DNA from 4 places in the Streptomyces sp. NPDC005866 genome. Region 2 is predicted to be linked to each of the others. Evidence: riboswitches for the same ligand, from Rfam matches in the RefSeq annotation. Region 2 holds a riboswitch; each other region holds the start of a gene.

Region 1 (5,293 bases), on a different contig from region 2:
GGCTCTCGCGGCCGAGGCGGGCGCCCAGGTGCGGGTGGTCTCACGCGGGCGCGGCAAGGTCGCCTTCGGCGCCCCGCCCTGGGACCAGCCCCGGCTGCGCCCTGAGTCCCCGTTCGGGCGGGCCTGGTCGCTGTGGGCGCTCAGCTACTACCCGCACCCCTACCGCTACCTCCCCGCCCGCACCCGTCACTACCTGGTCCGCCGGGTGCTCGGCCCGCTCGGCGCCTGGTGGCTGCGCGACCGCTTCGAGGGCAAGGTCCAAGTCCACGAAGTCGCCGGCGTGACCTGCGCCGACATCTCCGACGGCGCCCCGGTCCTCACCGTCCGCACCCACGACGGCCGCACCGACCGGCTCACCGCCGACCACGTCGTGGCCGCCACCGGCTACCGAGTGGACGTCGCGGCGATGGACTTCCTCGGCCCCGAGCTGCGCACCCGCGTCACGGTCAGCCGCGGCGCCCCGGAACTCGGCGCCGGATACGTCTCCTCCATGCCCGGCCTGTACTTCACCGGCCTGCCCGCGGCAGCGTCGTACGGCCCGGTGATGCGGTTCGTGTGCGGGACGCAGTTCGCCTCGCCGCGCCTGGCCAAGCACCTGGCTGCTACCCACGCATGACAACCGCCCGCCAGGCCGGGCCGGTTCGCCACCCGCCACCCGCTCGGGGGCCGGGCCGCCACCCGACCCCGAGGTCGCGCCACCACCACCCTCCCCCGGGGGCCGGGCGCCTCAACAGGTCCCGCCTCGCGTCCATTTCGGCGTCGTCGCAGTCCCCGTCGAACCAGAGTCCGAGCCGCCGGACCTCCTTGGTGCACAGCGCGCCGCCGACCGGGTCCTCGGGACAGTTGCCGAGCGTCTCGAAGCCGTCCAGGAGTCAACACGCCTAGTTCCAGCGCGCCTCGCCCGGGTCCGCCAGGTCCCTTTCGGCCTCGTACTGGCTCTCCGTGTCGCAGCCGGTCGCCACCTACGGTCTGCGATCGTCGTCATCGTCAACACGCTCAGGAACGGAACGACAGCGCCTAGGTCCCCGGCCTCGGATCCCGCGGGAACCGCTCCAGCACCCCGGTCGCCGCCGCCGGCAGATGCGCCCGGAACTCTCCTGACCGCTCCGTCACCACGGTCGCCCTCGTCCGATCGTTGCGATCAACCCACCGCCAACGTAACGCGCCCCACTGACAACGCCCCATCACGGAGAGAGCGGGCGCCGCTTGAGGCCAAAACACACAATGAGTCTCAGGGGCGTGCTGTCCGTATTCTCTGATCATGGTCCCACCCTCCCCGTACTCACTGATCGCCACCGACCTGGACGGCACGCTGCTGCGCGCCGACGACACCCTGTCGGAACGGTCACTTGCCGCACTCGCGCGGGCCGGCCGGGCAGGCGCCCGGCACCTCGTGGTGACCGGGCGCCCCGCGCCGAGAGTGCGCCCCCTCCTGGACGACCTCGGCTGCACGGGACTCGCGGTCTGCGGCCAGGGCGCGCAGGTCTACGACGCCGGCGCGGCTCGGATGCTGTGGTCGGTCACTCTGGACCGGGAGCTGGCGGAGACCGCCCTCGGCAAGATCGAGGCCGAGGTCGGGCAGGTCTACGCGGCGGTCGACCAGGACGGCGTGGACGGGCTCACGCTCATCGAGCCGGGCTATCTGATGCCCCATCCCACGCTGCCCGCGTTGCGCGTCGACCGGCGCGACGATCTGTGGTGCGCGCCCATCAGCAAGGTGCTGCTGCGCCACCACACCCTGACTGACGACGAGCTGGCGGCGACCGCCCGCTCGGTGGTGGGGTCGCTGGCGACGGTCACCATGTCGGGACCGGGGACCGTCGAGCTCCAGCCGTGCGGGGTGACCAAGGCGACCGGGCTCGCGCTGGCCGCCGGCCACCTGGGGCTGAGTCCCGAACAAGCCGTCGCCTTCGGGGACATGCCCAACGACATCCCCATGTTCGACTGGGCGTCCCACGGGGTGGCGATGGCCAACGCCCATCCCGAACTCAAGACGGTGGCCGACGAGATCACCTTGTCGAACGAGGACGACGGCATCGCCGTCGTCCTCGAAAGACTCTTCCGCTGACGGCGCCGGTCAGTACGCGCCGTGCACGTTGTCGATCGAGCCGTACCGCGCGGCGGCGTAGTTGCAGGCGGCGGTGATGTTCGCGACCGGGTCGTAGATGTCGAAGGACGTGCCGGCCACGTGGTAGGTGCTGAACGTCGGGGCGATCACCTGGAGCAGGCCCTTGGACGGGATGCCGGCGGCCGCGTTGGAGTCCCACAGGTTGATTGCCTGCGGGTTGCCGGACGACTCGCGGATCACGTTGCGGTAGATGCCGTTGTAGCTGCCCGGGATGTTCTTCTCGGCCATGATCGCGAGCGACTCGCGGATCCAGCCGTCGAGGTTGTTCGGGTACCCGGCGGTCGTCGTCGCGGCCGTCGTGGGGGTGGAGGTGGCGGCGGAGGCGGTGGTCGCCCCGATGAGCGGGAGGGCGAGAACGGCGGCGCCGGTGCCGGCGACGGCGAGCGTGCGGGCGATGCGGTTACGGCGGGGACGGCGGTGCTGAGCGGCAGCAGGCATGGCAAAGTTCCTCTCCGTCGCCTACGAGGTGAGCTGTCGGGTTCGGGCCCGGGGAGTGCCCGGCCGCGCCGCCCGAAGGCGAGGCGACTTCACCCCTAGCCGTTCCGGTACGACGTCCGTCACTGACGTCGGTCGCCCGGTCCGGCGACTTACCTGGTTCCCCCGCTCCTGCCGTGCGAATGGACTTGTCGATGGGTCAAGACGGGCGGCGGCAGGATTCGGCGTCCGCCCGGCGAGCGGGAACGTATGCGAGAGCACATGTCCGGAACAAGTGCCGGATTCACACAACGCACCGATTGACCTTGATCTGAGTCGTATGGGGCGCTTGATCCTTTGCGGCTGCCAAGCCTCAACTCGCCCACAGGAAACGGAAAGGGAGCCGCACTTGCCGTCATTGCGGCAGCCCTGCCCACGTGACCTACTTCACGGAACGGCAATTACGGCAAATAGGACATGAGGGGATTTGTGAAATCCGTCTTTCCGGGCATCAGTGGAAAAGCGTATCGTCGTCATTCGTGCGGATTGCCCCGATTGGGATGGGTGAAGCGGTGCGCACCACGGGCGATTTCGAAGATTGCCCGAATTGTCTTGTTCGGCGAAATTCCGGCTTGATGAGGGCGAACCGATGGGCTCGACCGGCAGTGGGCGGCCGGCCGCGGGTTCTGCTCATCCGGTTCATCTGGTCGTGTACGTCTCCGGCGCCCCCCGTGAACTCCGTACGGTCCGGGTATGCGCGCGTGCCGCTGATCGAGCGCGGCCGGGAGGCTGACGCCCGACGGCTCCGCCCGCTTGGGTGCCTCGAACCGCTCGGGTGCCTCCAAGGCGATCGGCTGGCCCAAGGTCCCGGAGCGCGCCGGAAGTTCGAGTGTGCTCTGCCGGTCGGCGTACGTGATTCCGGTCACCTTGGGGGAGGGGTCGGCGGGCTCGCCGAACAGGCGGCGGGCGGGGTGGCTGTCCGCGCGCTCATGTCCATCGCGAGGGCGGAACCTCCGCCGCACAACGCGTCGTTGTCATAGCGGCCGTCCGTGGAGCGGGCCACGGCGACCGCCTTGAGCGGCTCGGGCGCGAGGGCCGTCATTCGGAGGGAGATGCAGCCGCCCCAGGAGGTGCCGACCATGCCGACGTTCCCGTTGCGCCGGAGCCGCGCCGTCGGCCGCTCGACGGTCGCGGGCCTGTCCGCCGGCCGGGGACGTGACCGTGGCCCGTGGAGCAGTGGGTGGCGCCGGTGGCCTCGTGGGGTTGTCCGGTCGGTGAGCGGGTGGGGCGGCGTCTGGCCGGTGAGCCGATGGGGGAGGTGTTCGAGCGGCGCGCGTGGGCGGGCTCGGCCGTTCTTGGGTGCCTCGCGCGCGTGGGCGGGCTCATCCGTCCTCGGGTGCCACGCGCGCGTGGGGGGCGACGTCCGGACGGCGAAGGGATGCGGAGGTCCTCGTGTGTGGTCTCGTAGGGCATGGATGTACGGGTACGGTCGGCGCGATGTGCCCCCGTCGGCTTTGGCGGGCGGCGGACGGGGTACCTCCGGGCAGGTGACGTCAGCCGGGGAAGAGGTGACCGTTCGTGGTCGGCGGTCTGCCGGACGGTCCGGTGTCGGACCCGGTGACGGCGCTGGTCCGGGCCGCGGTTCACCCTCCGGTCCAGGACACGGCTTACGCCTCGGTTCGGGACAACTGTCGGTACTTCCTGTTAAGTCAGTGGATGTCAGGTCGTATCGGCTGATCAAAAACATACCGGTCGTGATCCGATAGTGCCCGGGGTGTAACGGTGGGCGCTATCGGTGATCGAAACCTGACCGGATACGCTGACTTGAGTGATGGCAGCGACCTATCGACAAACCGTGTAACCGCCAGTGGACACCAGCAGACAGGAGACCCCTCGTGACCGTCGGGCCGTTCGGGCTGAGCGTGCGGGACCAGGCTCTGGAAGCCGATGTCCAGGCCGGATTGACGGCTGTCGAGGAGGGCTTGCTAGAAGCCACCAAAAGTGAGGTCCCGTTCATCACGGAAGCCGCGCAGCACCTCGTGCGGGCCGGCGGGAAGCGGTTCCGGCCGCTGCTGGTGATGCTGGCCGCGCAGTTCGGTGACCCGTACGCGCCGGGCGTCGTGCCGTCGGCCGTGGTCGTCGAGCTGACCCACCTCGCGACGCTGTACCACGACGACGTCATGGACGAGGCCGCCGTGCGGCGCGGTGTCGACAGCGCCAACACTCGCTGGGGCAACTCGGTCGCCGTCCTCACCGGTGACTTCCTGTTCGCCCGCGCCTCCCAGATCCTCGCCGACCTCGGACCCGAGGCGGTGCGGGTCCAGGCCCTCGCGTTCGAACGGCTGGTGACGGGCCAGATCCTGGAGACGGCCGGGCCGTCGGACGGGCGTGACCCGGTCGACCACTACCTCGACGTGCTCGGCGGCAAGACCGGCTCGCTGGTGGCGGTCTCCTGCCGCTTCGGCGCGATGATGTCCGGCGCCGACGAGACGGTCGTGGACGTCCTCACCCAGTACGGCGAACGCCTCGGTGTCGCGTTCCAGCTCGCAGACGACGTCCTGGACATCGCCTCCGACTCCCACGAGTCCGGGAAGGTCCCGGGGACCGACCTCCGCGAGGGCATCCCCACGCTTCCGGTGCTACAGCTGCGGGAGCGGGCGGCGCGGCTGGGGCTGGCCGAGGACATCGCACTGTGCGAGCTGCTGGACTCCGACCTCACGGACGACGCGCGGCACGCGGAGGCCCTGACGG
Region 2 (5,293 bases):
CCTCGTCCCATCGTGTGCCCTGGACCCGGCACGCGCACCTTCGTCCGTCGAGGTGGCGAAGACCGTGGCGGGGAGTGCCTTGCAGGGAGAGCGTGGCAGGGAGCGCGTCAGGCGTCGGTGGCGAGTCCGGCCGCGACGGTCGCCCCGAGTTCCCAGCACGCCTCGATGTCGGCCTTGCCGGGCTCGCCCGTCACCGTCACCGGCTGGGCCGCCCGGCGCCAGCCGAGGCCGGCGGTGATGGAGTCGAGGGCCCGCAGAGCGCCGGTGACGTCGTTGCCGCCGTGCACATAGGCGCCGAAAGGACGGCCGCGCGTCTCGTCCAGGCAGGGGTAGTAGATCTGGTCGAAGAAATGTTTGAGGGCGCCCGAGACATAACCGAGGTTGGCCGGGGTGCCGAGGAGATAGCCATCGGCCGCGAGTACGTCGGAGGCCGTGGCGGACAGGGCCGCCCGCCGCACGACCCGGACACCCTCGATCTCCGGGTCCGTCGCCCCGGAGACCACGGCCTCGAACATGGCCTGGCAGTGCGGCGAGGGGGTGTGATGGACGATCAGCAAGGTGGGCACACCGGCACCCTGCCGTGCGGAGCCGCCGACGGCAAACGGCGGCCGTCGGCCGACATCACCCGGTCAGCCCCGCGGCCCCTTCGTACCGTGCCTGGGCGGGCTCGACAGCGCGGAGCACGACGAGATGCTCCCTGCGTTCGAGCTCGCCCAGCGCATGCCGCGAACCGCCCGACCCTGTCAGGGTCGGGCGGAGTCCCGCCGGGTGCGCCACAGCAGCACGAACCCGCAGGCCAGCAGCAGTCCGCCGAAGAGGGCGGGCCACAGGTGGACGCCGGTCTCGGCGAGGCCGCCCTGGACGGCCTGGGGCTGGGTCCGGGGTTCCGTCCGGGGTGCCGTGGACGGCGTTTCCCCGCCCGCCGGAGCGACTCCGGCCGCGCTCGCCGTGCTGGTCGGGGTCTGGCTCGGCCGGGGCCGCCGTGTCGCTCGGCTGAGTGACCGGGCTCTCCGTGGCGGACGGCGGGTTCTCCGGGCTCGCCGACTCGCTCGGGGCGGGGGCGGCGCTCTCCGACGGCGACTGCTCGTCGGCCCCCGCCCCGCAGGTGCGGCCGGAGTTGATGCAGCCGACCATCTCCCGCATCAGGCTCTCGTCGAATACGTTGATGAAGTCGCCGTGGTCGGTGACCGGCTTGTGCAGCTGCTCGGGGAACGAGTCCACCGCGAACAGCGGGACCGTGCGGCCGCCGTCCTGAAGGCTCGGCGCGTCGACGTGGTAGACGATGCGCTGCACCAGCTGCGGGATCGCCTGGAAACCGGCCGGGCAGCTGCCGTCGGGCGCGGCGAACGCCACATGGGTGCGGTGGTTGGCACTGTCGATGTTCCGGCCGTCCCAGCAGCTCTGGAACTTGAAGGAGCGCACGACGTCACTGCCGGAAGGACACAGAGGGTACTTGTCCTTGAGCTGCCGGTCCTCGAAACCGGTGCAGCTCCAGGAGGCGTTGGCGTTGGCCGGGCCGTTGACGAAGGCCTTGGCGTCGCCGGTGATGACGCGCAGCAGCCGCGGCATCTCGGTGACCTTGGAGGTCGGGTTGCCCTCGAAGGTGAGCGTGACCTCCTTCGGCCTCACGATCTGACCGGCGTTGCCCTCGGTACCGCCGCCCGGGGAACCGGCGTCCCGTTCCTGCTTGCCGTTCTGGAGCCGCAGCACCGGCCAGTAGTACGTCGACTTGTCACCCTGGTCCGCACAGCTCGTGTCGGCGTTCGCGAGGTCGTCGTCGCCGGCGAAGGCGTTGTTGGACTGGTTGCCGACGTAGTCGTGGAAGTGGTGCGCGCCGTTGGAGACGCCGGGCGCGACGATCACGTTGTCCGAGTTGAACAGGCCGTTCGCGTTGACGCCACAGCTGGAGGCAAAGGTGCCGGTGGAGCCGCCGGACCGCTCGGCCGGGGTCGCGACATTGGGCTGGACGGTGGTGATGTCGGCGTAGTCGGCGGCTACCGGGCCGTTGCCGCCCTGGCCGCCGGCGCCGGCGGCCTGGCTCGGCGTGGCGCTGCCCTGCGGCGCCGCCGACTGCGCGCCGCCCTGATCCGAGGAGCGCAGGGTGCAGGCGGCGAGCTGTTCGAGGCCCTGGGGGCGGTCGCCCTCGCGGCCGATGGCGTCGGCGATGCGCTGCAGGGACGCGGACCGCTTCTCCTTCAGCGGATTCATGATCGTCTCGTCGGCGACGCCGGGGTTCTGCTGGACCGCCGCGGCCGACGTCTTGAGCTGCTGGTAGGCGGCCGCGATCTGCTGGTCCAGCTGCGCGAGTTCACCGTCGACGTCGGCCCGGGCGGCGTCGGGCACGTCCGTCAGCCGGCTGCCGACGTCGGGGCAGTAGACGGTGGGCGCGGACAGCACCTGACCTGTCGCGTTCTGCCCGGACCACTGGTCCGAACCACCTTCGGTGGCCGAGGCGTAGACGTTCACCGCGACGAGTCCTGCGCCGCCGAGCATCAGGGCGACCGCTGCGAAGGTCGCGCGTTGTGCTCCGGTCGGGCGTCTGCGCCTGTTGCGTCTCAAGGTCGTTCCCCTGCGTCTCGTGGGCGGCCGGGCATGGAAATCCCCCACCCCATACGCGGCGCGGCGCCACCGTGTTCAACGGCCCAACGAATTCACGGTGACTTCAGAGGAAACGGACCCCTCGGGCGGCCGACGGCGCCGCTCCGACGCCCGTACGACAGTGGTCGGCGTGCGGGTGAAATGCCGTCTGGCACGGCCGGATTCCGAACGCTACGACGAACATCACAAATACGTATCGGACATTACGCACGTCAACCTTCACACGAGTGACACAAGTTGGCTAAGTTGACGGGCAAGCCGCTCGGCTCTCCCCGGCGAATCCCGTCGGGCCGCGCGGCCTCCGCCGAGTCCGGTGCCCCTGAGGGCGATCCGGAGCCGGGGACCCAACCGAACCACTGGGGTGAATCGGCCGACTGCCCGCAGGGGCAAGGGCCGTAGGGCATGCCTTCCGGATCGACCCGCCCGAACCCGACAGCTAACTCGGTAGGCGGAGCACGGAAGGAGCACGACCCCCATGGCGCCCGAGAGCCGTGACGAGGTTCGACAGCGGATCGACAGCCTCTACGACCAGGCCGAGAACGCCACCGGGAACTACAACGCCACACGTGCGATGAACGGGGGCTCGCGGTCACGCGGTATCCCGCTGTTCAAGCGGCCCCGGCGCGACGACCCGGCCCTCGAGAGCATCGCCCGGGAGTGGTTCGACAGCGCGCGCTCGCGACGGGGGCCGAGTGTCCCGGCCGCGCTGCCCTCCGACCGGCAGCCCGCCCGGCCGGGCCCGCGGCGGCCCGTCAGCTCCGTGGCCGACGACCTGCTCAGCCAGTTGGAGGGCTCCGGCCCGTCCCGGCCGGAGCTGCCCGCGGGACCGTCCGCGAACGGTGACATCGAGGTCGTCCGCGAGTTGACGGAGCGCTCGAAGCCGGCACTGACGACGGGGTCCCCCGCGGCGCTGCCCCCGGGGCCGTCGAGCGCGCCCAAGGCCCTGCCCGCCGCCGCGCCGCAGCGGCCCACACCGGGCGCGTCCAAGACCAAGAACCAGCTCAAGATGACCAAGGCGCGTGAAGTGCTGTCCCGGCGCACCGGGCAGCGCGCGGTCGCGGCGCTCGAACCGGCCGCGCCGGCCCCGCAGTCCGCGCCGGGCGCGCAGTCCCCGTGGCCCACGGCCGAGGCCCAGGTCCCGGCGCAGCAGTGGCCGGCCCCCGTCGGCATGCCCGGCCAGTACGGCGACACCGGCTCGTTCCGGACGGACGCCCTGACCGGCACGGGCGCGTTCCCGGCAGTGACCGTCACGGACACAGGCGCGTTCCCGGCAGTGACCGTGACGGACTCCGGTGCCATCCCTGCGGTGCCGGCGACGGACACCGGCTCCTTCCGTGTCATGACCCCGGGCGCCGTCCAGGCCGTGTCACCGGCGGACACGGGCGGCTTCCGCGTGATGGCTCCGGGAGGTACGGGCACCTTCCCGGCCGGGGCCCTCACGGATGTAGGTGCCATGCCGGCCGTGGGCGGCCCGGCCGACACCGGCTCCTTCCGGGTCATGACGCCCGGCGCCACGGGAGCGTTCCCGATGCCGGCCGACACGGGCGCGTTCCCGGCCGCAACCCCCACCAACACGGGCGCCTTGCCCGTCATGGCTCCCACGTACACGGGCGCGTTCCCGGCCGCCGCGGAGACCGCCTACCCCACCGCCGCGTATGCCATGCCGCAGGCCGACTTCGGCACCGGCGCCTTCCCCGCGGCGCCCGCCGCCGACATGGGCGCCCACGCCGCCGGAACGCAGCCCGCAGCCGCCGCCTACGCCACCGCCCCGGCGATGACCGCGCCCCCGGCGGCGATACCCACGGCCGTGACGGACCCTCCGTGGGCGATGATGGCGTCCCCCACGGCGACGACCGCGCCCCCCACGGCGATGGCGATGGCCACCGCCGCCCCGGTCGCCACGGCTCCGCTCCCCACCACCCCCGTCCCGATCGCACCTGTCCCGACCGCACCCCTTGTGGTCACCGCCCCGCTGCCCACCACGCCCCGGGCCGCCTTCACCCCGGGAGCCGTCACCGACACCGGTTCCTTCCTCGTGCCCGGCGCCGCGACGGAGCCCGGCAAGGCCATGAGGGCGCTGGCGTTCGCCCGGTCGCAGATCGGGCGGCCGTGTGTCTGGGGGGCGACCGGGCCGGAGTCGTACGACTGCTCCAGCCTGACCCAGGCCGCCTGGCGCGCCGCCGGGGTGACCCTGCCGCGCAGTACGCAGGAGCAGACCTTCGCCGGCACCCCGATGACACTGGCCGCCATCGAGCCGGGTGACCTGGTCTTCTTCTTCGACGACGACAGCCACGTCGGGGTCTACGCGGGCAACGGCATGATGATCCACGCGCCGAGCCCGGGGGCGTCCATCCGCGAGGAGTCGATCTACAACGCCGGGGAGTCGGCGATCCACCGGGTGGTCCGCCCGGCCTGATCCCCGGCCGTCGAGGTCAGACCCTCCGCCGCCGTGTGCGCCAGCTCTCGTGGTGGTCCAGGAGGGTCTCCTCGACGGGCCGGTAGGTGAGGCCCAGTTCGCGGACGCTCCGGCTGTTGTCGACGCGGAAGCGGATGCCGAGGTGCTTGCGTATGTAGTCCTGGCTGAGGCCGAAGGACGGGCCGAGGATCCGTACCGGCCAGTGCGGGAGCGCGGTGCGTGGCAGACGCGGATCCCAGGGGTGGCGGGTGCGGATGATCCGGGACATCTCGTGGAACG
Region 3 (5,293 bases), on a different contig from region 2:
GACTGGGTCCAGTACCAGCAGGGACGGAAGCGGACGGAACTGCGCAATCAGCTCGTGCTCAACCTCGCCCGCGAGGACGTCCAGGAGTACCTCTGGGAGCGGCTCGACACCCTGCTGTCCAGCGCCCCGATCGACTACGTCAAGTGGGACTTCAACCGCTGTTTCACCGACGCGGGCTGGCCCGGCGAGCCGTACCCGCAGCGCCTGTGGGTCGACCACGTCCGCGCGCTGTACGCCTTGCTCGACCGGATCCGGGCGGCCCACCCGAACGTCGCCATCGAGTCCTGCTCCGGCGGCGGCGGCCGGATCGACCTCGGCATCATGAGCCGTACCGACGAGGTGTGGACGTCCGACAACACCGATCCGCTGGACCGGCTCGCCATCCAGCACGGCTTCAGCCAGATCCACCCGGCCCGGGTGATGTCCGCCTGGGTCACCGACAGCCCGAACCACCAGCTCAACGGCCGGGTCAGCTCGCTGCGTTTCCGTTTCGTCAGCTCCATGGCCGGGGCGCTCGGCGTCGGCGGCGACCTCTCGCGGTGGACCGACGAGGAGCTCGCCGAGGCCGGCCGCTGGGTGGAGCTCTACAAGGACATCCGCCCCCTGGTGCAGCGCGGCGACCAGTTCCGGCTGCGGCCGCCGACCGGCGGGCTCAGCGCGGTGCAGTACACACTCGGCGACGAGACCGTGGTCCTCGCCTGGCTCCAGGCGCAGAGCTACGGTGAGCCGATGCCGGCGCTGCGGTTGCGGGGTCTCGATCCGGCAGCGTCCTACGAATGCCGTGAAACGGGCGAAGTGCACCGAGGCGCCGTTCTGTTGCACCACGGGCTGCGCACAGAGCTGCGCGGCGACCTGGATGCGACGGTCCTCCGGCTGCGCCGCATCTGAGCCTTCTGTCTGAATTGGCGCCTTCATTGCAACTCGCTCTGGAATGGGAGGGCGTGGCGTGACGTGCGTGAGGAGCGTCATATTCGTGACCGTCCGTCGCGCGTCATGTCCACGTAATTCCGGTGCTTTTCAAGGAGATTGGAAAAGCGGGAAGGCTGGAATTCACGGAGGGTGACCGGGAATTCCCGTGACGGATCAAGCGGAACTCGGACAGAGGGAACCAGGCGCTTGTCCGCGCGCGTCTTGCTCGCTTACGTTCGCCCCGCATCCGGACGGAACGCCGAATCCTGCCGCCGCCCGGAGTCCCCACACACACTCACCCGTGCACGGCAGGAGCGGGGGACCCACCAGGTATGACCGCCTGTTCCGGTTCCCGGGACGGCTAGGGGTGTAGCCACGCGCCCACGCGTGGCCGGGCAACTCCAGCCCAAACCCGACAGCTCACCTCGCAGGCGCCGGAGAGGAATGCGTCATGCCCGCGAAGGGTAAGCACCGCCGCCCCAAGAGCCGGCGTTTCACCCGCTCGATCGCCGTCGCCGGAACCGGTGGCGCGGCGCTGGCTCTGCCGCTCATGGGGGCCACCGGCGCCCACGCGGCCACTTCGCAGTCCGTTTCCGGAAAGGCCACGCAGTCGCTCCCGGGCGTCGAGAAGACGGCTGTGCGGAAGGCCGCCGCTCAGAAGTCAGCCGCTCAGAAGTCCGCCACCGGGGATTCCACCCACCGCACCTACACGGTGGTGCCCGGTGACTGTCTCTCGAAGATCGCCCGCGAGCAGAACGTCAACGGCGGCTGGCACCGGCTCTACGCCGACAACCGGCAGGCCGTCGGCGACAACCCCTCGCTGATCCACCCCGGTCTCAAGCTCACGCTCGGCGGCCGCCACGCCGCGACGTCGGACACCCCGAGCTCGGACTCCCGGTCCGAGGCGCGGTCCGACTCGCAGTCGTCCGCCTCCACTTCGTCGTCGTCCTCGAACACGGCCCCCTCCTCACACGCGTCGACGACGACCGCCTCCGGTTCCACCCTCCCGGTCACCGGTGGCACCGTCGGCACCGGCTACCACGTGGCCGGCAGCATGTGGTCCAGCGGCTACCACACCGGCGTCGACTTCGTCGTCCCGACCGGCACCCCGCTCAAGGCCGTCGGCGCGGGCACGGTCGTCACGGCGGGCTGGGGCGGTGCCTACGGCAACCAGGTCGTCATCAGGCTCGCCGACGGCTACTACGCGCAGTACGGTCACCTCTCCGCGCTCTCCGTCTCGGTCGGCCAGACCGTGACCGCGGGCCAGCAGATCGGCCTCTCCGGTGCCACCGGCAACGTGACCGGCCCGCACCTCCACTTCGAGATCCGGACCTCCCCCGACTACGGCTCGGACGTCGACCCGGTCGCCTACCTCCGCACGAAGGGCCTCGCCGTCGCCTGACCCGGCGTCCCCGCTGATCCGACACGCACGCCTGATCTGACACGCACTCCGAAGGCCGGACCCCCGATCCCCGGGTCCGGCCTTCGGCGCGTTGCTTTCTCAGGTTCGGCGAAACTTCCGAGCCTGACGATCATCACGTCAACGCCCCTGATCAGAGCCTTATTCCACGCTTGGTGAAGTATTTAGAAGTGTCTTATCTCACCGATCGTCAACCCCTTATTACGGTCGCGTAGGTCACAGTCAACGGTGAATCATGGCCCGACGTGGCAGACGATTCGAAGAGTGACAACGCATCAGTGATCGGGTCGTACGTGGCGGTGGGGGACAGCTTCACCGAGGGCGTCGGCGACCCCGGCCCCGACGGGGCGTTCGTCGGCTGGGCCGACCGGTTCGCGGTACTCCTGTCCGACCGGCGGCCCGAGGGCGACTTCGAGTACACCAACCTCGCCGTGCGCGGGAAACTGCTCGACCAGATCGTGGCGGACCAGGTGCCGCAGGCCGTGGAACTCGCCCCGGACCTGGTCTCCTTCTGTGCGGGCGGCAACGACATCATCCGCCCAGGCACCGACCCCGACGAGGTGGCCGAGCGGTTCGAACGGGCCGTGGCCCAACTGACCGAGGCCGTCGGCAGGGTACTGGTGACCACCGGATTCGACACCCGGGGCGTGCCCGTCCTCAGGCATCTGCGCGGCAAGATCGCCACCTACAACGGGCATGTCCGGGCCGTCGCCGACCGGTACGGCTGCCCGGTCCTCGACCTGTGGTCCCTGAAGACCGTGCAGGACCGGCGGGCCTGGGACGGCGACCGGCTGCACCTGTCTCCCGAGGGGCACACCCGCGTGGCGCTGCGCGCCGGGCAGGTGCTCGGTGTCGAGGTGCCGGCCGACCCGGACCAGCCGTGGCCGCCGCTGCCGCCCCGCGGCACCCTGGAGGTCCGCCGCGACGACGTGCACTGGGCCCGTGAGTACCTGGTCCCGTGGATCGGGCGGCGGCTGCGCGGCGAGTCGTCGGGTGACCATGCGACGGCCAAGGGGGCGCTCTCCCCGGACGACATAAAGATGCGGATCGCTTCCGTGGCCTGAGGCCGCAAGAGCGTGTAAGGGGCGGCATCCTGGTGGCCCGCCCCTTACTGCTCCACGGGCAGTCCCACTTCACGCGCCAGCGCCTCGTCGACCCACTCCTGCGCCCGGGAGCGTGCTAGGGCGCCCGGGTACGAGGTGAGCTGGACGGCGAGCCCGTCGAGCAGGGCGGTCAGCCGCAGCGCCGCGGCCGTGGGGTCGGGGCACCGGAACTCGCCGGCGGCCACCCCTTCGGCGATGACCTCGGTGATCGCCGCTTTCCACTGCTGGTCCAGCTCCTTGGTGACCTCCCGCAGAGCGGGTTCGCGCAGCGCCACCGCCCAGCCCTCGATCCACAGCCGCCAGCCCTTGGCCTGCCCGGTCGGCGCGTACCAGCGCACCGCCGCCCGCAGCCGGCGAGACGCCGACGTACGGCGGCCCAGCAGCTTGCTCAGATGCGCCAGGTCGTCCTCGGCGGCGTAGGCGAAGGCAGCGGCGACCAGCTTCTCCTTCGTCGAGAAGTGGTACAGCACCAGCGCATTGCTCACGCCGAGGGCCGACGCGACATCGGCGATTCGCACCGCCGCCACGCCCCGCGCCTGGATCTGCTCGATGGCGGCCCGCAGCAGTTCCTCCCGCCGCTCGGCCACACTCAACCGCACTCTCGCCACGCGGTCACCCTAATCGGTCGTCCCCCCACGCGCGTTGCCGTCTCAGGCCAGCGGCAGTCGCATGAGGGTGAGGTCCAGCCAGCGGCCGAACTTGGTGCCCACCTCCCGCACCGTGCCGACGTGCTCGAAGCCGAACCGCTCGTGCAGCCGGACCGACGCGGTGTTCTCCGCCTCGATGCCCGCGATCACCACGTGGTGGCCCGCCTCCCGCGCCGCGGCGACGAGCACACCCAGCAGCGCCGAGCCGATGCCGAGCCCGTGCCGGCCCTCGCGGACGTAGACCGAGTCCTCCACCGTGTGCCGGTAGCCGTCCAGGTTCCGCCACGGGCCGTACACCGCGAACCCGGCCACCTCGCCCGCCACTTCGGCCACGAACGCCGAGCCGCGCTCCAGATGGGCATCGAGCCAGGCCGCTCCCTCGGCCGGAGACTGCGGGGTCTCGGTCCACAGCGCCGTCGAGTGCTCGATCGCGTCATTGCGGATCGCGCGCACGGCCTCCGCGTCACCAGGGCGGGCCGGGCGGATCGTCACCGTCCCGCCTCTCTCGTATATTGGATTCATGTCCAACATAGTAGATCCGCCGGTGGACCCCCTGGTGCTGCGGATCGCGGCCCGGGTCCGCACCGAGCGGGAGCGCCGCCGCTGGACCCTGGCGCAACTCGCGGACGCCTCCGGTGTCTCCCCGGCGATGATCAGCCGGATCGAACGCGGCGAGAGCAGCCCCACCGCCGTCGTCCTCGGCAAGCTGTCCGCCGCGTTCCAGCTGAGCGTCGCGTCCCTGCTCGCCCTCGCCGAAGGCCCGCAGGACGCGATGGCCGACCCCGCGGGAGTGCGGCGCGGCGCCGACGCGACCGAGTGGCGCGACCCCGGCACCGGCTTCCGGCGCCGCCAGATCACCGGACCGCGCTTCCCGGCGGAGATCGCCGAGATCCGCCTGCCCGCCGGAGTCCGGGTGCCCTACCCGGCGGCCGCCTTCGCCTTTGTACGACAGCTCGTCTGGGTCCTCGACGGCCGCCTGACCTTCCACGACGGCGCCACGGTCCACGAACTCGACGCCGGCGACACCATCGAACTCGGGCCGCCCGCCGAGCGCGTCTTCGCCAACACCACCGACGCCGAGTGCCGTTACGCCGTCGTCCTCACCCGCGACGCACAGCCTTGAGCCCGCCGCCGCCCCGGGGCGGCACCTGCCTGCCGGCCGCCATGGCCGGGACGGCGATCCTGGCCCCGGGCGCCGCTGAGCGCCCGTCCCC
Region 4 (5,293 bases), on a different contig from region 2:
CGGTTCGCCGTCCTGTTCGGTGACCCGCAGCTCGCCCTTAGCGCCGTCCAGCGCGTCCTCGCGGTGACCCCGGAAGAGGTCCAGGAGGTCGCCAAGGCCCGCCTGCGGCCGGACAACCGCGCGGTGCTGGTCTACGAGCCCAAGTCCCCGGAGGCGGTCGAGGACGCCGACGTCCCCGAGGACCCCGAGGCCGAGGCCACGGTCGAAGCCGCCACCGACGAGCACGACGACGAGGAGACGGCCAAGTGACCGAGCTCGCCACCATGGACTTCCACCCGCGGCCCCAGCCTGGCGAGGCCCGGCCCTGGGCCTTCCCGGCCCCCGAGCGCGGCACCCTGGACAACGGGCTGACCGTGCTGCGCTGCCACCGCCCCGGCCAGCAGGTCGTCGCCGTGGAGGTGCTCCTGGACGCGCCCCTGGACGCCGAGCCGACCGGCCTGGACGGCGTCGCCACGATCATGGCGCGTGCCTTCTCCGAGGGCACCGACAAGCACTCCGCCGAGGAGTACGCCGCCGAGCTGGAGCGGGCCGGCGCCACCCTCGACGCCCACGCCGACCACCCCGGCGTCCGGCTCAGCCTGGAGGTCCCGGCCTCCCGCCTGGGCAAGGGGCTCGGACTGCTCTCCGACGCGCTCAGGGCGCCCGCCTTCGCCGACAGCGAGGTCGAGCGGCTGGTCCGCAACCGCCTCGACGAGATCCCGCACGAGCTGGCCAACCCCAGCCGCCGGGCCGCCAAGGAGCTCTACAAGGAGCTGTTCCCGTCGACCGCGCGGATGTCCCGCCCGCGCCAGGGCACCGAGGACACCGTCGAGAAGATCGACTCGGCCGCCGTACGCGCGTTCTACGACCGGCATGTCCGCCCCGCCACCGCCACCGCGGTCGTCGTCGGCGACCTGACCGGCATCGACCTGGACGAGCTGCTCGGCGAAACCCTGGGCGCCTGGCGCGGCTCCACCGCCCAGCCCCGGCCCGTGCCCCCGGTGTCCGCCGACGACACAGGCCGTGTCGTCATCGTGGACCGCCCCGGAGCCGTTCAGACGCAGCTGCTCATCGGCCGCGTCGGCCCCGACCGGCACGACCGCGTCTGGCCCGCCCAGGTGCTCGGTACATACTGCCTGGGCGGCACCCTCACCTCCCGGCTGGACCGCGTCCTGCGCGAGGAGAAGGGCTACACCTACGGTGTCCGTGCCTTCGGGCAGGTCCTGCGGTCCGCCCCCGACGCCAGCGGCGCCTCGATGCTCGCCATCAGCGGCTCCGTGGACACCCCGAACACCGGCCCGGCCGTCCAGGACCTGTGGACGGTGCTGCGCACCCTCGCCGCCGAGGGCCTCACGGACGCCGAGCGCGACGTCGCCGTGCAGAACCTCGTCGGCGTGGCGCCGCTCAAGTACGAGACGGCGGCGGCCGTCGCCGGCACCCTGGCCGACCAGGTCGAGCAGCACCTGCCCGACGACTTCCAGGCCACGCTCTACCGGCAACTGGCCGCCACCGGCACCGTGGAGGCAACCGCGGCGGTCGTGAACGCCTTCCCGGTCGACCACCTGGTGACCGTCCTCGTCGGCGACGCGGCGCAGATCAAGGAGCCCGTCGAGGCCCTCGGCATCGGCGAAGTGACGGTCGTCGCAGCTGAGTAGCCGGACGAGCGGCACGCGCGCGTGAAGCGGCCCTGGTGACTGCCATGTCACCAGGGCCGCCGAATGTCCGAATTGGGGCGGAGGTTGCCTGTCTGCCCTGTGGGATGCGCGACAAAAACCGTGATCCGTTTGGGCATTGCGAGGACGCCCTCGTAGGTTCTTCCGGTCTGTCCGTCAGGCAGTGCGCCGCGCCCGCGGCACCGGACAGTCATCGCCGAGTCCCCGTACGGCGCGAGCCAGGGGAGCCGGGGACCCACGCAGTCCCTGGGGTGAATCGGGCGCCCGCGCGAGCCGCGAGGGGGCCCGTAGGAGACCTTCCTGCTCCGAACCCGTCAGCTAACCCGGTAGGCGAGAGGGAAGGAAAGGACCAGCCTCTACATGGCGTTCATGTGCGCCTCCGGGAAGCACCGCCGCCCCGGCCGGGTCAAGCGCACCACCGCGCAGGCCGCCGGCATCGCGGCCCTCACCACCACGGGTGTCATCGGCACCGTCTCGGCCGCCCCGGCGCTCGCCGCCGAGAACTCCGTCGAGCAGACCGGCCTCACCCCGGTCATCACGGTCAGCGACTCGATCGCCGACCAGATCGACGCCCAGGCCGCCGCGCAGAAGGCCGCCGCCGAGCGCAAGGCGGCCGAGGAGGCCGCGCGCAAGAAGGCCGCGGAGAAGGCCAAGAAGGAGCGCCAGGCCAAGGCGCGCGCCGCACGGGAGGCCGAGCGCAAGCGCCTCAACGCCTTCGTCGCGCCGATCTCCGACTCGTACGTCTCCACCGGTTACAAGACCGGCGGCTCCCTGTGGTCCTCCGGCGCCCACACCGGCATCGACTTCCACGCCGCCAGCGGCACGGTGGTGCACGCGGTCGGCACCGGCACGGTCGTCTCCACCGGCTGGGGCGGTGCGTACGGCAACCAGATCGTCATCAAGATGGCCGACGGCATGTACACCCAGTACGGCCATCTGTCGTCCATCGGCGTCTCGGTGGGACAGAAGGTCACCCCCGGCCAGCAGATCGGCCTCTCCGGCGCGACCGGCAACGTGACCGGCCCGCACCTCCACTTCGAGGCCCGCACGACGCCCGAGTACGGCTCGGACGTCGACCCGGTCGCCTACCTCCGCAAGCACGGCCTGAACGTCTGACACCACCACGGCGCCCCCTCGCGCGAGCCCGGCGCGGCCGCCCCGCGCGAGCCCGGCGCGCACCCCCCGTGCGCGGGCGCACGGGCGCACGCGCAAGACAGCCCGGCGTGCGCGCCCCGCGCGAAGCCCCGTGTGCGCGCCCCATCGCCGAGCACCGGCCGAGCACCGGCCGAGCACCGTATGAGGATTCCGCACGCGCGGCGGCGCGTACACCGCCCGGCCACGCGAGCACGGTGGTGAACATGTGACGTCACATGGCGAGAGCCCCGAAGCCCCGGTCCCGGAGTCGGGGCTTTCGTCGTTTTCGTGACCCCACTGTCCAAAAAATATGCATGGATTCCGGGCCGCCGTCGGAAATTCCGGCTCATTGCAATAGAGTCACGGAAGGACGTCACTCGGCGGCGTTTCACGGGGATTAAGGCGGAGGTCGGACATGCGTATTCCGGCGCACTCGGTATGCACGGCGATCCGGGACGACATCGTCGCGGGTGTCTACGAGCGCGGCAGCCGGCTCACCGAAGAACTCCTGGCCCGCCGCTACGGCGTCTCACGCGTCCCCGTCCGCGAGGCCCTGCGCACCCTGGAGGCCGAGGGCTTCGTGGTGACGCGCCGGCACGCGGGCGCGTGCGTCGCGGAACCCACCGAGCAGGAGGCCGCCGACCTGCTGGAGATGCGCCTGCTCCTGGAGCCGCTCGGCGCCTCCCGGGCCGCCCAGCGCCGCACCGAGGCCCACCTCAAGGTGCTGCGCGGACTCGTCAGGCTGGGCCAGGAACGGGCCCGCAGGGGCGGCAGCGAGGACCTGCGCTCCCTGGGCGGCTGGTTCCACGAGACGCTCGCCCAGGCCACCGGCAGCCACGCCCTGACCTCGACACTCACCCAGCTGCGGCACAAGATCGCCTGGATGTACGCCGTCGACGCCCCCGCCAACCCGGTGGAGTCCTGGGCCGAGCACGGCGCCATCGTGGACGCGGTGACGCGTGGCGACGGTGAGCGCGCACGGGCGATCACCGCCCTGCACACCGAGCGGTCCACGGTCTCCCACCGGCTGCGCTTTTCCGGCGGCACGGACCGGGTGAACGGTGTGAGGACTTCGCAACACCCCGTAAACATGCCGAGCCTGCGGCATTAACACCGGCGCCGTATACAAAGAGGTGTTATTCGGCGGAGCGGTATTTCCGTTGCCCTCTGTTGCTCTCCGCTGCCCGTATTTCGCGCGCGCCTGGAATTTCCGGTGGCGCGTCTTCGGTGTGCCCGGCGGGGAATTAAACTATGCCCGGTGCAGAATCCGGCCCCGTATAAAGGGCGGCCGTTCATAAAGACCGGCTCCGAGCGAAGTCCGGCCGGAAACGGCGAGGCCGCGCCACACCCTCGGAGGGGTGACGCGGCCTCGGTCGTGCGGGCGCCATGGCGCTCAGACGGTCTCGGGGAGCTCCTCAAGACCCTCGGCGACCAGCTTGGCCAGGCGGTCGAGGGCGGCGTCCGCACCCTCGGCGTCGGAAGCGAGGACGATCTCCTCGCCGCCCTGGGCGCCCAGGCCCAGGACAGCCAGCATGGAGGCCGCGTTGACGGGGTTGCCCCCGGCCTTGGCGATCGTCACCGGGACGCCTGCGGCCGTGGCGGCTCGGACGAAGATGGAAGCGGGGCGGGCGTGGAGACCCTCGGCCCAGCCGACGTTGACGCGGCGCTCAGCCATGTGATGCTGCCCTTCAGTACTCAGGGTTGTCTAGACCAGTTTCCCATATCGTGAAGCATGCCCGGAGCCGGACGTGAGCCCCTCCGGGTGTGTCGTCGGACCGCGGCCTCGGTCCGACTTCCGTCCCCCACAGACTGCCTCGCGCCACTGTCGGACGCGAGCCGTACTCTGGGGCCCATGCAGACCCCGGCGGACCGGCAGGACCGGCACGAGTACCCCTCCCACTGGGAGGCGGACGTGGTGCTGCGCGACGGGGGTACCGCGCGCGTCCGGCCCATCACCGCCGACGACGCCGACCGCCTGGTCAGCTTCTACGAGCAGGTCTCGGCCGAGTCGAAGTACTACCGCTTCTTCGCGCCGTACCCCAAGCTCTCCGCCAAGGACGTCCACCGCTTCACGCACCACGACTTTGTGGACAGGGTGGGACTCGCGGCCACCATCGGCGGCGAGTTCATCGCCACCGTACGCTATGACCGCATTGGCGCCGGCGGCATGCCCGCCTCCGCGCCCGCCGACGAGGCCGAGGTCGCCTTCCTCGTCCAGGACGCCCACCAGGGCCGGGGCGTCGCCTCCGCACTGCTGGAGCACATCGCGGCCGTCGCGCGGGAGCGCGGGATCCGCCGGTTCGCCGCCGAGGTGCTGCCCGCCAACACCAAGATGATCAAGGTGTTCACGGACGCCGGCTACACCCAGCAACGCAGCTTCGAGGACGGCGTCGTACGCCTGGGCTTCGACCTGGAGCCCACGGACCGCTCGGTCGCCGTCCAGCGCGCGCGGGAGCAGCGGGCCGAGGCCCGTTCGGTACGACGGCTCCTGGCACCCGGTTCCGTGG

What was found. A riboswitch is a leader RNA that binds a small molecule or an ion and turns the genes downstream of it on or off. The one in region 2 is predicted to bind cyclic di-AMP.
Region 1: linked by a shared signal. The riboswitch ahead of ABZ396_RS19845 (transglycosylase SLT domain-containing protein) and the one ahead of ABZ396_RS27010 (NlpC/P60 family protein) in region 2 are both predicted to bind cyclic di-AMP.
Region 3: linked by a shared signal. The riboswitch ahead of ABZ396_RS29220 (LysM peptidoglycan-binding domain-containing M23 family metallopeptidase) and the one ahead of ABZ396_RS27010 (NlpC/P60 family protein) in region 2 are both predicted to bind cyclic di-AMP.
Region 4: linked by a shared signal. The riboswitch ahead of ABZ396_RS15880 (M23 family metallopeptidase) and the one ahead of ABZ396_RS27010 (NlpC/P60 family protein) in region 2 are both predicted to bind cyclic di-AMP.

Annotation. Positions count from the first base shown of each region.
Region 1 covers NZ_JBEXWP010000012.1:161,376-166,668, forward strand. Annotated here, with positions in the region: gene ABZ396_RS19835 (FAD-dependent oxidoreductase) at 1-616, shown strand, start outside; gene ABZ396_RS19840 (HAD family hydrolase) at 1,262-2,068, shown strand; gene ABZ396_RS19845 (transglycosylase SLT domain-containing protein) at 2,078-2,566, opposite strand; cyclic di-AMP (ydaO/yuaA leader) riboswitch at 2,570-2,767, opposite strand; gene ABZ396_RS19850 (CocE/NonD family hydrolase) at 3,465-4,289, opposite strand; gene ABZ396_RS19855 (polyprenyl synthetase family protein) at 4,438-5,293, shown strand, end outside.
Region 2 covers NZ_JBEXWP010000020.1:53,773-59,065, forward strand. Annotated here, with positions in the region: gene ABZ396_RS26995 (NAD(P)H-dependent oxidoreductase) at 108-566, opposite strand; partial or broken gene ABZ396_RS27000 (lipoprotein) at 634-720, shown strand; partial or broken gene ABZ396_RS27005 (DUF1996 domain-containing protein) at 1,222-2,493, opposite strand; cyclic di-AMP (ydaO/yuaA leader) riboswitch at 2,891-3,065, shown strand; gene ABZ396_RS27010 (NlpC/P60 family protein) at 3,074-5,014, shown strand; partial or broken gene ABZ396_RS27015 (NAD-dependent epimerase/dehydratase family protein) at 5,031-5,293, opposite strand, start outside.
Region 3 covers NZ_JBEXWP010000023.1:4,602-9,894, reverse strand. Annotated here, with positions in the region: gene ABZ396_RS29225 (alpha-galactosidase) at 1-888, shown strand, start outside; cyclic di-AMP (ydaO/yuaA leader) riboswitch at 1,196-1,356, shown strand; gene ABZ396_RS29220 (LysM peptidoglycan-binding domain-containing M23 family metallopeptidase) at 1,361-2,311, shown strand; gene ABZ396_RS29215 (SGNH/GDSL hydrolase family protein) at 2,608-3,393, shown strand; gene ABZ396_RS29210 (TetR family transcriptional regulator C-terminal domain-containing protein) at 3,438-4,040, opposite strand; gene ABZ396_RS29205 (N-acetyltransferase family protein) at 4,083-4,601, opposite strand; gene ABZ396_RS29200 (helix-turn-helix domain-containing protein) at 4,600-5,202, shown strand.
Region 4 covers NZ_JBEXWP010000009.1:137,007-142,299, forward strand. Annotated here, with positions in the region: gene ABZ396_RS15870 (pitrilysin family protein) at 1-249, shown strand, start outside; gene ABZ396_RS15875 (pitrilysin family protein) at 246-1,634, shown strand; cyclic di-AMP (ydaO/yuaA leader) riboswitch at 1,837-2,000, shown strand; gene ABZ396_RS15880 (M23 family metallopeptidase) at 2,013-2,768, shown strand; gene ABZ396_RS15885 (GntR family transcriptional regulator) at 3,202-3,897, shown strand; gene ABZ396_RS15890 (HPr family phosphocarrier protein) at 4,180-4,461, opposite strand; gene ABZ396_RS15895 (GNAT family N-acetyltransferase) at 4,639-5,293, shown strand, end outside.